Regions from separate parts of the Sinorhizobium sp. GQ132 genome, predicted to be linked through region 2. Evidence: predicted binding sites of a transcription regulator. Region 2 holds the regulator's gene; each other region holds the start of a gene.

Region 1 (4,208 bases), on a different contig from region 2:
TGCAGGCGGAGATCGCGTGCCATCGGAAATTCCATCGGCTCGCGCGTGAGGTCGCCCGCCACGTGACCTTCCGGCATCCGGCCGTCGCCCTCGATCAGACCTTCGCCGTCGAGAATGTCGGAGACGCGCATGACAGGTTCGCCCGGCTCCTTGAGCGCCGGCTCATCGACCGGCTCTTCGCCGATGAGCGACGGGTCGAGAAGCCGGTGCGTATAGTCGAAGGTGGGGCCGAGCAGCTGGCCGCCGGGGAGATCCTTGTAGGTTGCCGAGACGCGCCGCTCGACCTTCATTTTCGCGGTGTCGACCGGTTCGGAACAGCCGAAGCGCGGAAGGGTCGTGCGGTAGGCGCGCAGGATGAAAATCGCCTCGATCATGTCGCCGCGCGCCTGGCGCACGGCAAGGGCCGCAAGCGCACGGTCGTAAAGCGAGGCCTCGGCCATTACGCGGTCGACCGCGAGCCCGAGCTGCTCGACGACCTGTTCTATGGTGATCGCGGGCAGCGCCCGGTCGCCGCGCCGGCGATCGGCCAGCAGCCGGTGAGCATTGGCAATGGCGGCTTCTCCGCCCTTGACGGCTACATACATGCGCTTACTCCCGCTCGAGTTTGGTGGTGCGCGGCAGGCAAAGCACTGCCTCGCGCGCCGTCAGGACGAGATCGATGCCGCGCGGAAAGATCGCCCGGTTGGCGGCCCAGAGGTCGAGGAACACGTCGGGCAGGCCCTTCGGTGCGATGACGATCCCGCTCTTGATTCCCGGTCCCCGGCCGATCAGCGGCCGCCCGCCCTCGAGCGCTTCCACCTCGACGACGAGCGTGGTGGAACGGTCGGGATATTCCTGCGTGCCGAGGGCGAACTGGTCGAAGCCCGGCACAGCCGCGCCCTTCTCGAAGAAGGCAAAGCGGGCCTCGTCCTTCGCCTCGGTGACGCCCGCGCCGGTGTGAAACGCGATCCACTTCGGCGCCGAGGATTTGGAGAGCGCCGGCGATAGCCAGACCGGCGTGTCGTGGTCGCAGAGCGTGAGCGCGACAGCTCCGCTTGCCTCTCCGAGTGGCGCCGGAGGGGCTGCAGCAGTGGAAAGCCGGCCGACGGTACCCGGGCGGGCGAAGCGGTCCATCAGGCTGCGGAACACGGACTGCGCCTCGAAGACAGGATCGGCGAAGGCGCCGCTATAGATTTGCGATTTGGCCGTCATCAATCCTCTCCGCGGACCATGGTGAAGAAGTCGACGCGGGTCGCAGCCGTTTCCTCGGCCTTGCGACGGTCTGCCGCATCAAGGCGAGCGGCCACCTGCTCGTGCAGCGCCTCGACGCTTGCGCGATGCGCAGCGCTCTGAAAAAGCGCGTCGAAGATCGCGGCAAAGCGGGCGCGTGCCTTGTCGGTGCCGAGCAGTTGCCCATGGCCGATCTCTCCGGTCGCAAGCCGCACGGTGGCGCGTGAAACGGTGGCCTCGCCGAGGTTGAAAGGATCGCCGCCGCCGCCGATCTTGCCGCGCACCATGACGAGCCCGGTTTCCGGACCGCGCACCGGCGCGACCTCCGGCTTGTCCTCGATCGCATCCCAGGCCATGGAAAGTTCGCCGAGCGTGGCGCGCGCCAGAAGCCGCATGCCTTCCCGGCGCTGAGCGATGCCTTCATCACTTGTCTTAGCTGCGTCCATCATCTCACTCCAAAATGTCTATTGATCTAGACAACTATACATCTTATACCTTTCCATAGCCTTAGCAAATGACAGGCTTGTGACATTTGCCAAGAAACCGGCGGCAAAGAAGTGGGGCGAAGAAGATGGTGGCGAAGGTCGTCGAACGGCAGATGGGCGTGGCGCTGTGGCGGCAGATTGCCGACAGAATACGGCTCGCGATCAGCAACGGCGACTATGACGCGACCGGCATGGTGCCGCCGGAGACGGCCCTTGCGGCGGAATTCGGCGTCAATCGCCACACCGTCCGCAGCGCGCTGGCAGCACTCGCGGAAGAAGGTCTGGTGCGCGCGGTGCAGGGGCGCGGCACGATGATCGAGCGCAAGGATCGTGTGAGCTATCCGATCTCGCGGCGCACTCGCTTCTCCCAAGGTCTCGGCCGCCAGGTGAAGGAAATCGGAACCGAGCTCCGGGGGCATCGCCGAGTGACGGCAAGCGGCGAAATCGCCGCTGCGCTCGGCGTTCCCCCGGGCACCCCTCTCATCGAGCTCAGCACCGTCAGCAGCGGCGACGGGCGGCCGCTTTCGACGGCGGTCAGCTACTACCCCGCCGAGCGCTTTGCGAGGATGGCGGAGGAATATGCGCGGCTCGGATCGGTCACCAAGGCCTTTGCCGTGCATGGGCTCGACGACTACGTCCGGGTCTCGACGGAGATCGTCGCGCGGCACGCGGACGCAGAGGAACTCTCGCTCCTGAAACTCTCGCCGGGGGCGATCGTCATGGAGACGCAATCGGTCAATGCGGATCTCGGAGGCCGCCCGGTCGAATATTCGCGAACGCGCTTTGCCGCCGACCGGATGAAGCTCCGGATCGAGACCTGAACTCGGCCGGACGCCGGGGACTACACGTTTCGCCGCCTGCCTTCGATCAGATCCAGCACGGCGCGCGCGGCGTCGAGCACCTGGGTGCCGGGTCCGAAGACGGCGGCGACGCCGTTCTCCATCAGATAATCATAGTCCTGCCGGGGAATGACACCGCCGCAGACGACGATTATGTCCTCGCCGCCGCGCTTCTTCAGTGCCTCTGCGAGCTGCGGCATCAGCGTCCTGTGGCCGGCGGCAAGCGATGAAACGCCGATAACGGTGACCTCTTCGGCGAGCGCCAGATCGGCGGCTTCTTCCGGCGTCTGGAACAAGGGGCCTGCGACGACGTCGAAGCCGATATCGCCGAAGGCGGATGCGATCACCTTGGCGCCGCGGTCGTGCCCGTCCTGGCCGAGCTTGGCTACCATGATCTTCGGCTTGTGGCCGAGCCGCTTCGTCGCTTCCCCGAGCCGTCCGGCGAGAACGCCGAGTTCCGGATCTCCTTCATAAGCCTTGCCGTAGATGTCGGTGACGACTTCCGGAATGGCGGTGTAATCGCCGAAAGCCTCCCGCATGGCATCGGTGATTTCGCCGACGGTGGCGCGGGCCCGGGCGGCCTCGACGGCGGCGGCGAGCAGATTGCCCTTGCCGCTGCGCGCCACGTCGGCCAGCGCGTCCAGCGCTTCCTTCATCTTCCGTGAGTCCCGCCGGCGCCTCGTCTCCTCGATCCGCTTGATCTGAGCCGCCCGAACCGCGGCATTGTCGATCTGGAGAATGTCGATCGGCTGCTCGTTCTCGAGCCGGTACCGGTTGACGCCGACGATTACCTCTTCGCCGCGGTCTACGGCGGCTTGCCGTCGGGTCGCGGCCTCTTCGATCAGCCGCTTCGGCAGGCCGGCGTTGACGGCCTTCGTCATGCCGCCCAGCGCCTCCACTTCCTCGATCAGGGCCCAGGCCTTTTCGGCAAGCTCGTTCGTCAGGCTCTCGACGTAATAGGAGCCGGCAAGCGGGTCGACGACCTTCGTCACGCCGGTCTCGTGCTGCAGGATCAATTGCGTGTTGCGGGCGATGCGGGCTGAAAAATCCGTCGGAAGCGCCATCGCCTCGTCGAAGGAATTGGTGTGAAGCGATTGCGTGCCGCCGAGCACGGCGGACATCGCCTCGAAGGCGGTGCGGACGATGTTGTTATAGGGGTCCTGTTCCTGAAGCGACACGCCCGACGTCTGGCAATGAGTGCGCAGCATCAGGGAGGACGTCTTCTCGGGCTTGAACTCCTTCATGATCCGCGTCCAGAGGAGCCGTGCCGCGCGCAGCTTCGCTGCCTCCATGAAGAAGTTCATGCCGATTGCGAAGAAGAAGGAGAGCCGGCCGGCGAAGTCGTCGACGTTGAGCCCCTTGGCGAGTGCCGCGCGCACGTATTCGCGCCCGTCGGCAAGGGTGAAGGCGAGTTCCTGCACGAGCGTCGCGCCGGCCTCCTGCATGTGATAGCCGGAGATCGAGATCGAATTGAACTTCGGCATCTCCTTCGCCGTATATTCGATGATGTCGGCGACGATCCGCATCGAGGGTTCCGGCGGATAGATGTAGGTGTTGCGGACCATGAACTCCTTGAGGATGTCGTTCTGAATGGTCCCGGAGAGCTTGTCGCGGCTGACGCCCTGTTCCTCGCCGGCAACGATGAAGGAGGCGAGGATCGGGATCACCGCACCGT
Region 2 (4,208 bases):
TGCCGCGCTCGGCAGCACTCGTCGGCGCCTTCGTGCTGACGCTGATGACGCTACCCACCATCATCATCGCTACCCGGGCGGCCCTGAAGGCAGTGCCGCCGTCGATCCGCTCCGCCGCACTCGGCCTGGGCGCATCGAAGATGCAGACCATCTTCCATCACGTGCTGCCGCTTGCCATGCCCGGCATCCTGACCGGCACGATCATCGGCCTCGCCCATGCGCTGGGCGAAACGGCGCCGCTGCTTCTGATCGGCATGGTCGCCTTCGTGGTCGATTTTCCGGGGTCGCCGCTGGAGCCATCCACGGCGCTGCCGGTGCAGATCTACATGTGGGCGAACGAGGCAGAACGTGCCTTCGTCGAGCGTACGTCCGGAGCGATCATCATTCTCCTGATCTTTCTCATCTTCATGAATCTCGGCGCAATTCTCTTGCGGCGTCGCTTTGAGCGTCGCTGGTAGTGGGGTAAGGACTATGAACATCATGTCGGAAGCTGCAGTCGAAAAGGCTCTTGAGCAGAAAATGAATACGGTGCCTTACAAGATGATCGGCAACGATGTGTCGGTCTATTACGGCGAAAAGCGTGCGCTCTTCGACGTCAACCTCAATATCCGCGAGAACACGGTCACGGCGCTGATCGGTCCGTCCGGGTGCGGCAAATCGACGTTTCTGCGCACCTTGAACCGCATGAACGACACGATCGAGAACTGCCGCGTAACGGGCAAGATCACGCTCGACGAGGACGATATCTACGATCCGTCGATCGACGTGGTGGAATTGCGTGCCCGCGTCGGCATGGTGTTCCAGAAACCCAATCCGTTCCCGAAGTCGATCTACGACAATGTCTCCTACGGCCCGCGCATCCATGGCCTGGCACGCACCAAGACCGAACTCGACGAGATCGTGGAAACGAGCCTGCAGAAGGCCGGGCTCTGGAACGAGGTGAAGGATCGGCTGCAGGAGCCGGGCACCGGACTTTCCGGCGGCCAGCAGCAGCGCCTCTGCATCGCCCGCGCCGTTGCCGTCAGCCCGGAAGTCATTCTGATGGACGAGCCCTGCTCGGCGCTCGATCCGATCGCGACCGCGAAAGTCGAGGAACTCATCCACGAATTGCGGGCGAATTTCACGATCGTGATCGTCACCCACTCGATGCAGCAGGCGGCGCGCGTGTCGCAGCGCACGGCCATGTTCCATCTCGGCAATCTCGTCGAGGAGAACGATACCGATAAAATGTTCACCAACCCGGACGATCAGCGCACCCAGGACTACATCATGGGCCGCTTCGGCTGATGGCCGGAGAGGGGCGGCGCTTTTCCGTCCCTCCCGGTCAAGACCGAACGAGGCCCATTCAGAACAGCGCGTCCCCCGAGGAAACGAATATGTCTCACGCACACATCATGTCCGCCTTCGACGAAGAGTTGAAGTATCTCACGCGCCGCATCTCCGAGATGGGCGGTCTTGCCGAGCAGATGGTCGCGGACTCCGTCCGTGCGCTCGTCAATTCCGATCTCGCCCTGGCCCAGAAGGTGATTTCCGACGACACCATTCTGGACGACGCGGAACGGCAGATCGGCGAAAAGGCGATCGTCACCATTGCCAAACGCCAGCCCATGGCCTCGGATCTTCGGGAGATCATGGGTTCGATCCGCATCGCCGCGGACCTGGAGCGCGTGGGCGACCTCGGCAAGAACACCGCAAAGCGGGTGATTGCCGTGGCCGGTTCAGGCATACCGCGCAAGCTTGCGCGCGGCCTCGAACACCTGGCTGAGCTCGCGCTCGTTCAGTTGAAGGAAGTCCTGGACGTCTACGCGTCCCGTTCGCCGGAAAAGGCGAACAGCATTCGCGAACGCGATGAAGAGATCGATGCGATCTACACGTCCCTGTTCCGGGAACTGCTGACCTATATGATGGAAGATCCGCGCAACATCACGCCGTGCACGCATCTTCTTTTCTGCGCCAAGAACATCGAGCGTATCGGCGATCACGCGACCAATATCGCCGAAACGATCTACTATATGGCGACAGGCGCCCAGCCGCAGGGCGAACGGCCGAAGGACGACATGACGTCGACATTGGGTTCCGTGACGGACTGAGATCGCCCGGCAGCCGGTGCCTATGCAGAATTTGTTCCGGCCGCCTTGGCGCGGCCTACCACCGTGCGCGGCGGCATGACGGCTGTCGTGCGTAGGAAGGAGTCCTACTGAATGTTGCCGAAGATTGCCGTAGTCGAAGACGAGGAAGCCCTGAGCGTTCTCCTGCGCTACAATCTCGAGGCGGAAGGCTTCGAGGTCGATACGATCCTTCGCGGCGACGAGGCGGAGATCCGCCTGCAGGAGCGCCTGCCCGACCTTCTCATCCTCGATTGGATGCTGCCCGGGGTTTCCGGTATCGAGCTCTGCCGCAGGCTGCGCCAGCGGCCGGAAACGGAGCGCCTGCCGATCATCATGCTGACCGCGCGCGGCGAGGAAAGCGAGCGCGTGCGGGGCCTTGCCACCGGCGCCGACGATTACGTCGTCAAGCCCTTCTCGACGCCGGAACTGATGGCGAGGGTCAAGGCGATGCTCAGGCGCGCCAAGCCCGAAGTTCTGTCGACGCTCCTGCGCTGCGGCGATATCGAGCTCGACCGGGAGACGCACCGCGTCCACCGACGCAGTCGCGAAGTGCGCCTTGGCCCGACGGAGTTCCGGCTGCTGGAATTTCTAATGTCCTCACCGGGGCGCGTCTTCTCTCGTTCACAGCTCCTGGACGGTGTCTGGGGACACGACATCTATGTCGACGAACGGACCGTGGACGTTCATGTCGGGCGGCTGCGCAAGGCACTGAACTTTTCCAACATGCCGGACGTCATCCGGACGGTGCGCGGCGCTGGCTATTCGCTGGAGAGCTGAGGCCGAAGGTCGCTGGCGCCCGTGCCGGCTTGCGGCATGGCAAAGAAAAAGGGGCCTTTCCGGCCCCGATTTTCGTCGTGCATCCAGAGCGGGATGAGCAAGGCGCCTCAGCGCATGCGCCGGCGCTCGGCGGAGGGCTGGTAGGCCAGCCGGGCATGGAAGGTGCAATAGGGAGAGGCTTCCGGGGAGTCGTTGCCGCAGAAGTGGAACTCTTCCTTGAGCGGGTCGCCGATCGGCCACTTGCAGGTGCGTTCGGTAAGCTCCGTGAGCTCCAGCCGCCGCGACATCGGCAGGACGATGTTCCTGTCGATCTGCAGCTCCTGGTCCATTTCCAGGTCGACTGCGAGCTCTTCCTTGAGCGCGGTCGCACCGGCCGTGCGGGTCACGGTGCGGGTTACGGAACGCGCAGCATAGTTCGGCGCGCGCGGGGCAGACGTCGCCCGTTTGGGCCGGGCTGCAGCGGTCGTGCTTCCTCCGGCCTTGGCGCGCCCGGGCAGGCTCAGCCGATGAACCTTTCCGATGACCGCGTTGCGGCTGACGCCGCCCAACTGCGCCGCGATCTGGCTGGCGCTCAAGCCCTCCGACCACAGCTTCTTCAGTTTCTCGACCCGCTCGTCAGTCCAGTTCATCTCTGCACTCCCCGTTCTCGGCGTTGGGATGGCGGAATCCGTCACCGCTCTCCGGGAAAAACCCGAAGATTCAACGCGATAATACTTTTGGTGACTAGGTCCGCCGCATGCGTCTAGTAATTGAATGTTAACCTACCGGCAGGGTGACTCCGTGGCAAGAGTCGCCGGAATCGCGCCGAATCGATTTCGCGGTTTTCCCCAACTTGCTGTCGGAGCGTTGCATTTTTGCAAGTCCCAGAGTGTGATTTTTTCGCGCTTCGGAATCGGCATCCGCAAAGCGCCTGCAAACCTTGGTTTTGTTGACATCGCGGTGCGAAATGGGAATAGTGCCTGTCGCCGCCGCAAGGCGGCATTTTTGATTTTTATCGGGCCGAATGGTCCGTGCCGCCGGAATGAAGGAGAGCTCGACATGGCCGCAACCACGCCGCTTTACGACACCTATCTGCGCGCGCCGTTGCGTTTCGAGCGAGGTGAAGGCGTTTGGCTGATCGCCGAAGACGGCACGCGCTATCTCGATTTCGCTGCCGGTGTCGCCGTGAACTCGCTCGGCCATGCCCATCCTCATCTCGTCGAGGCGCTGAAGGCGCAGGCCGACAAGGTCTGGCATCTGTCCAATCTCTACGAGATTTCGGGGCAGGAAAGCCTTGCACGGAGGCTGACCCAGGTGACCTTCGCCGATCGGGTGTTCTTCACC
Region 3 (4,208 bases), on a different contig from region 2:
GAACTGCAGGGGCTGATGAAGGCAACCGGCTTCAAGCATGGCCGGTGGCTTGATACGGCCTTCATGCAGCGGCCGCTCGGAGAAGGAACCGCAACGAAGCCCGCCGAGGGCGTCTATCCGGATACGCTTTATAGGAGCTGAGCCTGCGCAGGTGAGCTTCAAGCGTCAAATTCAGCGCCCAACTCCCGTTCGGTGAGGATGCGGTCGATCAGACCCCACTCCAGAGCTTCTTCCGCCGTCATGAAACGGTCGCGATCCATCGCGCGCTCGAATTCTTCATATGTTCGCCCGCAATGCTCGGCATAAAGCCGCGTCATGCGGTGTTTGGTTCGCCTGATTTCCTCGGCATGGATGAGCATATCGGAGGCCTGTCCCTGAAAGCCGCCCGAAGGTTGATGGACGAGGATGCTTGCATTGGGCAGGGCGGTGCGCTCGCCCGCTTCGCCTGCCATCAGCAGGAACGAACCCATCGAACGGGCCGTCCCCATGCAAAGCGTATGCACGGGCGCCCGGATGTAACGCATCGTGTCGTACATCGCGAAGCCGCTGGTAACGACACCGCCGGGCGAGTTTATATAGAGTTGGATCGGTTTTCTGGGGCTTTCGGCTTCCAGGAACAACAACTGTGCGCAAACGAGAGCAGACACTGCATCGTTCACCTCGCCGTTCAGAAAGATTATTCGCTCACGCAGCAGGCGGGAATAGATGTCGAATGAGCGCTCGCCACGGCTGGATTGCTCGACGACCATAGGGACGAGTTGCATCGCTTCGCGCATAGGCGAACTCCTGTCTGATGAGCTTGTTTTGGTAGAATGAGGCGTCAGGCGGCGCGCATCAGCCAAAGCCGGTTGCTGTTCGCCGCCGGCGGAGTTCGCGGAGCCAGCCGCTCATCCTCCAGCCCATGGATAATTCTCAGAATCGTGCCGCCGTCATTGCTGGGCCTGACCTGGAACGCCACGAGGCTTTCGAGAAAGGGAGGTTCGTCGTCGCGCATTCTGTAGCGAATTTCCTTGCCCGGTGCGGTGGAGACAGGCTCAGCCCCAGCCAGTTCCCGCCTGGGCAGCCATCGCTCACGGAACTCAGGCATGCTGATTGCCCGCCACACCTTTTCGGGCGATTCATCGAGTTCGTATTCGAGCACCAGATTCCTTGCCGGCTCGTTCAGTTCCACATCGTTCATTGATCCATATCCCTCAGCAAGACCTTCAACGCATCGATCCGCGCCGGCCAGTAGGCGCGATATTTCGCCAGCCATCCGGCAACGAGCGCCAGCCCCTCCGGGTCGACCTCGTAGTTCACGAAGCGCCCCTGCCGTTCCTCCCGCACCAGCTTTGCATTACGCAACACGTGGAGATGTTGGGACATGGCCGGCTGGCTGATGTCCATTCCGTTGCGCAAGGCACTGGCGTTCATACTTCCGCTCGCCAGCTTCTCGAAGATTGCACGGCGTGTCGGGTCGGCGAGCGCTTTGAATATGTCGTTCTCAGTCATGACGTCAGATAAGCATACACTTATCTGATTCGCAACACGGATGGCGCGCTTCGATGCAAGCGATTTGGCGCCGCCAACCGATTCAGGGATAAATCCGCACGCGGGAAGAGGGGACCGAGGCGAAGCGCTGCCGCTTGTCCCTTCGCCCCGCCTGCGGGGAGAAGGTGCCGGCAGGCGGATGAGGGGCGGCTCCGAGTGATATGTCGGTCAGGTTTTGACGAGCTTCAGCACCTTGTCGAAGGCCTTGAGCACCTGGGCGAGCTCGTGGCCTCGCTTCAATATCGTCCCGTGAGCGTTGAGCACGCTGAAGGCGCCCTGTTTCGCGGCGAGCTTCGGGTTTTTCTCGATGCGGTAGAGAGGCACTTCTCCGGCGCGCTTGAACACCGAAAAAACGGCCCGGTCCCTCAGGTGGTCGATCGCATAGTCGCGCCACTCCCCTTCGCCCACCATACGGCCGTAGACCTTGAGAATCAGGTCGAGTTCGCGGCGATGGAAGGTGACGGGCGGGGGGTTCTTGGCTTGCTTGTATTCGTGAAGATCGACGACCACATCGGAGGTGGTCCGGCCGTAGTGACGTGCTTCGCCTCGCGGCAAATCCGTTTCATCAGTCATCGGCATTTCGGCCTTCTAATGTGACAGGACCACGACAGTGTGCCTCACACGATCGGAAAAGCAAGCCGGAAGCTGTTGATCAATGTCAGCAATTCTTGGGGCTGCCGCAATTCAGTCAAAACGCCGCCCCAATTCGCCGCAACACTCCGACCGCTGCCGGACAGAGTCGTTGCCACCGTATGTCCGGCCAGCCGTCATGCTGCGGGAGGTTCTCGAACGCAGACATGGCTGGTTCGGTCCGGTAACTTCGAACCCTCAGCCCCAGCCCCTCGATGCTGCCGGGCCGAACCATCCCCTGTTCCGCCGCAAGCGATGCGGAACATTTCTGTCATCAGAGCTTTCCCTGCGGCCCCGCGAGAACCGTTGCGGCGCCGATAATGGCTCCCGGCGTTTCCTTGTCCTTCATCGATTGCAGCAGCACCGCGCAACCGCTGTTGCCCTGGCCTTCGAACAGGACGGAGGCCGGCAGCGTGAACTCCGCGGGCTTGCCCTCCCACATGCCGATGGTCTGGATGTCGCGCACGGCATGCCAATACGCGATCTCCTTGCCGCTGTTCTCGCCCTTCTCGACCTTGACCACCCTTGCCCGGTCGAAATAGACGACGACGACATTCGCCCTGCCTTTGCCGGCACCGACCTTGATCGAGATTTCATCGCCGCCGATCGAGGCGGCGATCGGCACCGACAGCCCCTTGCCCTTCTCGTCCATCAAGGCAAGCCGGTTCCTGATGGCCGGCAGGTCCGCGCCGTTGGCGTGGTCGCGCCCGTTCAGGATCGCCTGCGGCGTATAGACGCCGTAGCGGCCGAGCATGCGCGCATAGGCATATTGCCGCTCGGTATTTTCCTTGGAAGCGAGCGTGTCCGCCCATCCGAGATAGTTCCAATAGTCGACATGATAGGCGAGCGCGACGACCTCGCCTTCATCGACGAGCTTCTTGAGCGCCGCGTCCGCCGGGGGACAGGAGGAGCAACCCTGGCTGGTGAAGAGTTCGACGACGCCTTTGAGCGCCCCGTCCTTGACCGCTCCATCCTTGACCGGCCCGCTCTCGGCCGTCCTGCCGTCATCCGCTGCGGAAGCTCCGCAGAACGCACCAAACAGCCCGATCGCCAGGGCGAGACGTCGGATTGTTGGTGTGCAGGCGGATATCATGGCGTCTTTGTTCGTGCTCGTTAGAGCACTTCCGGGAAAATGTGGAACGTTTCCATCCGGAAGTGCGTCGCTTCAACGCGTTTGCCGCGCGGGGAGACCCCTACATACGACGGGTATTCTTCAACGAAAAGTCACGTTGGAGTGACTGCCGCAAAGCCGGGCAAAACCCTGTGGACCGGACAATAAAAAGCCGGGGCGTCGATGTGGACGCCCCGGCCTTTCTGTTCATACGTCGCCGATCAGGCGGCGAGATCGCGCAGAACCGTCTGCAGGATGCCGCCATTGTTGACGTAGGTGACCTCGTCGAGCGTATCGATGCGGCAAATGAGCGGGACCTCCTTCACCGAGCCGTCGCCATAGGTGATCTTCGCCACGCGCTTCTCGCGCGGCTGGACATTGGCGAGATTCTCGATCGTCACGACTTCGTCGCCCTTGAGAGCCAGAGATTCCCAGGTCGTGCCTTCCTCGAAGACGAAGGGTACGACGCCCATGCCGACCAAGTTCGAACGATGGATGCGTTCGAAGGACTGGGCAATCACGGCCTTGACGCCGAGGAGGTTGGTGCCCTTGGCCGCCCAGTCACGCGAAGAGCCGTTGCCGTATTCGACGCCGGCGAAGATGACGAGCGGAACGCCCTCCTCCTTGTACTGCATGGCCGCGTCATAGATCGACATCTCCTCCTTGGAGGGATAGTGGATCGTATAACCGCCTTCCTTGCCGTTCGGGCCGAGCATGTGGTTGCGGATGCGGATATTGGCGAAGGTGCCGCGCATCATCACCTCATGATTGCCGCGGCGCGTGCCGTATTGGTTGAAGTCGGCAATCCCGACGCCGTGCTCGAGCAGATAGGCGCCGGCAGGCGAGGCCGCCTTGATCGAACCGGCCGGGGAAATGTGGTCGGTGGTGATCTTGTCGCCGAAGAGACCGAGGACACGGGCGTTCTTGATGTCGGAAA
Region 4 (4,208 bases), on a different contig from region 2:
CCCTTTCGAAGCGGGCACTTGCCGCCGTGTCCCTTGTTTCCGTCGCTGTTGCTTCCGGGTGTTCCACGGTCGAGCATACGTCGCTTGCGGAGTTAACGGCCGTGCAGACCGTTACGCCCCTGCCTAAGCCGGGAACAGAGTCGACGGCTTACGCACTGCCCGCGCCGGTCGGCGCAACGGCGAGCACCTCGGCCGCATTGACCGCACAAACCTCGTCGGCGGTGCCGGCAAGCGCCGCAGGAACTGATTTCGCTGGCGAAACGAAGACGGGGGCCGCGACAGACACGACCCTCGCTTTCGCGGCTCCCCAGTCGGTTGCCGTGCCGGCGGCCAAACCCGCGCAGCCCTTTGAAGTAGCGATGGCGACACCCGCCTCGGCCGGCACCTCCCCGGCAGCCGCGCCGCCGGTCCCCGAGAAAGGCGCCGGACATCAGTCCGCCCCGCTTATCGGGGTTGCCGCCTCGTGGGAATCGGATTTCGACACCGGCGAGCCGGTCGGTCTGGAAACGCTTGTCGCCAAGCGCATGATCGTTCCGACGGAGCGCCCGAAGACGGGCGTGTTCGACACCGCAATCGGCGCGGTCGCAAGCGTCATCCCCGATTCGCTGAAGTCCGGAAAAGCACCGACCAGCTCGCGGCCGGAGCTTGACAGGCTGATCAAATATTATGCCGAACTGAACGGTCTGCCGCTCGAGCTGGTGCACCGGGTGGTCAGGCGCGAGAGCAACTACAACCCCCGCGCCTACAGCAAAGGCAATTTCGGGTTGATGCAGATCCGCTATAACACGGCCAAGGGTCTCGGCTATGAGGGTCCGGCCGAAGGGCTCTTCGACGCGGAAACCAACCTCAAATACGCGACCAAGTATCTGCGCGGAGCGTGGATGGTTGCCGACAACCAGCACGACGGCGCGGTAAGGCTCTATGCCAGCGGCTATTATTACCATGCCAAGCGCAAGGGCATGCTCGACGAGCTGAATATGAGGTAAGCCGCGACGAGCGGCTGGCCTGTCTGCCGGACATCGCTCAATCGAGCGCGTCGATTATCCTCGCATTCAGCTTCTGCACGTCGTAGCCGAGGCGCGACGGTGTCAGCCCCAGGCGGATGACCGCGAGGCGAAGCGAGGGGACGATCATGATCGCCTGTCCGTCATGTCCAAGCATCCAGAACGTATCGGGCGGGAAATTCGCCGTTCCGGCGCGGATACCGTTTTCCTGGAGCCAGACCTGGCCGGCCCCGTAATCGCCGCCGGAAGCCGCAGTCGGCGTGCGCATGAAGGATACGTAACCTTCCGGCAGGAGCCGCCTCCCCTTCCAGCTTCCGTCCTGAAGCAGAAACTCGGCGAAGCGCGCCCAGTCCGGCGCCGACGCATACATGTAGGAAGAGCCGACGAAGGTTCCGCTTGCATCCGTCTCCATCACGGCGCTCGTCATCCCGAGCGGAGCGAAGAGCGCCTCGCGCGGATAGGAAAGCGCTTCGGCCGGATCGTCGAATGTCTCCATCCAGAGCCGGGACAGAAGATTGCTCGTGCCGCTCGAATAGGCGAATTTCGTGCCCGGAGCGGCCTCCAGAGGCTTCGAGGCGACGAAGGCGGCCATGTCGCTTTCCAGATAGAGCATGCGCGTCACGTCCGTGACGTCGCCGTAATCCTCGTTGAAATCGAGCCCGCTCTGCATCGCGAGAAGATCGGTCAGCTTAATGCGAGCCCGCTCGTCGCCGTTCCATTCGGTCACCAGATTGGTCCGGGCCAGATCCATCCGCCCTTCGGCAATGCGCCGGCCGATGATCGCCGCGGTCACGGACTTCGTCATAGACCAGCCGAGCAGGGGCGTGTTCCGGTCGAAGCCTGCCGCATAGGTTTCCGCGACCAGCCTGCCATCCCTGACGACCACGATTGCGCGCATGCCCGGGCCTGCCAGTGCCGGATCTTCGACGAGCATTTGAATGGCCGCGTCGATGTCCGGCTTGTCCCCGTCCGGCCAGTCGACGCCGGGATCGTGGGCGAGAGGCGCCGTTGCCGACTCGGTCCCGCGCATCCCTGCGATGGCCTCGGCGCTGCCTCCGCTCACATTGGCGCAACCGCGGCCCGGACGGTAGACGGCGCGGCCTGGTGCGGCAAAGCCCAGGATACGCGCCGTCACGCTCTGCTCTTCCTGATCGACCGAAACGCGCACGAGCTTCAGCAGCGGGTGGCCAGGCGCCTGCACGTCCTGCGCCAGCACTTCCTGCGGATCGCGCCCCGCGAGGAACACGTTGGAGCAGACGATCTTGGCGGCATAGCCATCCCCCACCTTGAGGAGTTCAGGCGGAAACAGCGCCAGCCAACCGACGAGGCCCGCGAGCGCGGCCGCCACCAGTCCGCCAAGCGTCTTCAAAAGACCCTTCATTCTCGCCCTCCCGCTCTTCGCATAAGTGCTACTGCGCTTTCGCCCGCCTGACCAGTGTACATGACCATTGCGTCTTGTATCCGACAGCAGAGGCGCAGCGAGCCTCCTTCGCCCCGCTTGCGGGGAAAAGCTGTCGGCACGCGGATGAGGGGCAATACCCGAATCCCTGCGAGCCCCTGTGCGAAACCTCGTCATCAAAGTGTAGCCGAGTCACCTTAGAAGCGGCTCAGTTTCAACTGGACGATAGGCAAGATGACCGACTTCGCCCCGGATGCCGGCTTCGGCAAGAAGAATCCGAAACTGAAAAGCGCACTCCTGCAGCATAAAGCTCTCTCCCCCGCCGGTCTCTCCGAACGCCTGTTCGGTCTGCTCTTTTCCGGACTCGTCTACCCGCAGATCTGGGAGGACCCGATTGTCGACATGGAAGCGATGCAGATCCGCCCCGGACATCGGATCGTGACGATCGGTTCCGGCGGCTGCAACATGCTGACCTACCTCTCGGCCGCGCCTGCCCGAATAGACGTGGTCGATCTCAATCCCCATCACATCGCGCTCAACCGGCTGAAGCTTTCGGCCTTTCGCCACCTGCCGAGCCACAAGGACGTGGTGCGGTTCCTCGCCGTCGAGGGTACGCGCACGAATGGCCAGGCTTACGACGTGTTCCTCGCTCCCAAGCTCGATCCGGCAACCCGCGCCTATTGGAGCGGCCGGGATTTCACCGGCCGCCGGCGCATCGGCGTCTTCCGGCGCAACATTTACCGTACCGGCCTGCTCGGCCGCTTCATTGCCGCGAGCCATGTTCTCGCACGGCTGCATGGCGTCAATCCTGAAGATTTCGCGAAGGCGCGCTCCATGCGCGAGCAGCGGCAGTTCTTCGAAGACAAGCTCGCTCCGCTCTTCGAGCGTCCGGTCATCCGGTGGATCACCAGCCGCAAGAGCTCCCTTTTCGGCCTCGGCATCCCGCCGCAGCAGTTCGACGAACTCGCGAGCCTGAGCAGGGAGAAATCCGTCGCCGCGGTGCTGCGCAATCGCCTGGAAAAGCTGACCTGTCATTTCCCCTTGCGCGATAACTACTTCGCCTGGCAGGCCTTTGCGCGGCGCTACCCGCGGCCGGACGAGGGCGAGTTGCCGCCTTATCTTCAGGCATCGCGATACGAAGCGATTCGCAACAATGCGGAGCGCGTCGAGATCCACCATGCGAGCTTCACCGAGCTTCTCGCCGGCAAGCCCGCCGCCTCCGTCGACCGCTACGTGCTCCTCGACGCACAGGACTGGATGACCGACCAGCAGCTGAACGACCTCTGGATGGAGATCACCCGCACCGCCGACGCCGGCGCGGCGGTGATCTTCCGCACGGCGGCGGAAGCGAGCATCCTGCCGGGGCGCCTCTCCACCACGCTCCTCGATCAGTGGCACTACGATGCCGAGACCTCGATGAGGCTCGGCGCCGAGGATCGGTCGGCGATCTATGGCGGCTTCCACATCTATCGGAAGAAAGCATGAGCGCCGTGCAGACTGCGAATGAAGGCCAGGCTCACCTCATGGACCGCATGTATCGCTATCAGCGGTACATCTATGATTTCACTCGCAAATACTATCTCTTCGGCCGGGACACGCTGATCCGTGAATTGAACCCGCCGCCGGGTGCATCCGTGCTGGAAGTCGGTTGCGGCACGGGCCGCAATCTCGCCGTGCTCGGGGAACTCTACCCCGATGCGCGCCTCTTCGGCCTCGATATCTCGGCCGAGATGCTGGCGACCGCCAAAGCCAAGCTCCGGCGCCGCAATCGGCCCGACGCAGTGTTGCGGGTCGCCGACGCGACG

The links. The regulator PhoB, encoded in region 2, activates phosphate uptake and scavenging genes when phosphate is short. The targets are predictions, from matches to a motif close to TGTCATNNANCTGTCAT.
Region 1: the regulator PhoB is predicted to act here: its motif matches at 1,724-1,740, upstream of phnF (phosphonate metabolism transcriptional regulator PhnF).
Region 3: the regulator PhoB is predicted to act here: its motif matches at 2,124-2,140, upstream of AC6CIG_RS20350 (DUF2794 domain-containing protein).
Region 4: the regulator PhoB is predicted to act here: its motif matches at 2,575-2,591, upstream of AC6CIG_RS05900 (BtaA family protein).

Annotation. Positions count from the first base shown of each region.
Region 1 covers NZ_JCAXDX010000001.1:533,359-537,566, reverse strand. The annotation lists gene AC6CIG_RS02460 (carbon-phosphorus lyase complex subunit) at 1-584, opposite strand, end outside; gene phnH (phosphonate C-P lyase system protein PhnH) at 589-1,191, opposite strand; gene phnG (phosphonate C-P lyase system protein PhnG) at 1,191-1,655, opposite strand; gene phnF (phosphonate metabolism transcriptional regulator PhnF) at 1,781-2,515, shown strand; gene scpA (methylmalonyl-CoA mutase) at 2,536-4,208, opposite strand, start outside.
Region 2 covers NZ_JCAXDX010000004.1:81,116-85,323, reverse strand. The annotation lists gene pstA (phosphate ABC transporter permease PstA) at 1-458, shown strand, start outside; gene pstB (phosphate ABC transporter ATP-binding protein PstB) at 472-1,287, shown strand; gene phoU (phosphate signaling complex protein PhoU) at 1,377-2,090, shown strand; gene phoB (phosphate regulon transcriptional regulator PhoB) at 2,202-2,885, shown strand; gene AC6CIG_RS12095 (GcrA family cell cycle regulator) at 2,993-3,514, opposite strand; gene AC6CIG_RS12090 (aspartate aminotransferase family protein) at 3,924-4,208, shown strand, end outside.
Region 3 covers NZ_JCAXDX010000008.1:64,091-68,298, forward strand. The annotation lists gene AC6CIG_RS20330 (GNAT family N-acetyltransferase) at 1-141, shown strand, start outside; gene AC6CIG_RS20335 (ATP-dependent Clp protease proteolytic subunit) at 159-776, opposite strand; gene AC6CIG_RS20340 (SRPBCC family protein) at 821-1,180, opposite strand; gene AC6CIG_RS20345 (ArsR/SmtB family transcription factor) at 1,177-1,491, opposite strand; gene AC6CIG_RS20350 (DUF2794 domain-containing protein) at 1,699-2,109, opposite strand; gene AC6CIG_RS20355 (DUF1223 domain-containing protein) at 2,435-3,253, opposite strand; gene acnA (aconitate hydratase AcnA) at 3,493-4,208, opposite strand, start outside.
Region 4 covers NZ_JCAXDX010000002.1:383,396-387,603, reverse strand. The annotation lists gene AC6CIG_RS05910 (transglycosylase SLT domain-containing protein) at 1-986, shown strand, start outside; gene AC6CIG_RS05905 (serine hydrolase domain-containing protein) at 1,024-2,385, opposite strand; gene AC6CIG_RS05900 (BtaA family protein) at 2,638-3,888, shown strand; gene AC6CIG_RS05895 (class I SAM-dependent methyltransferase) at 3,885-4,208, shown strand, end outside.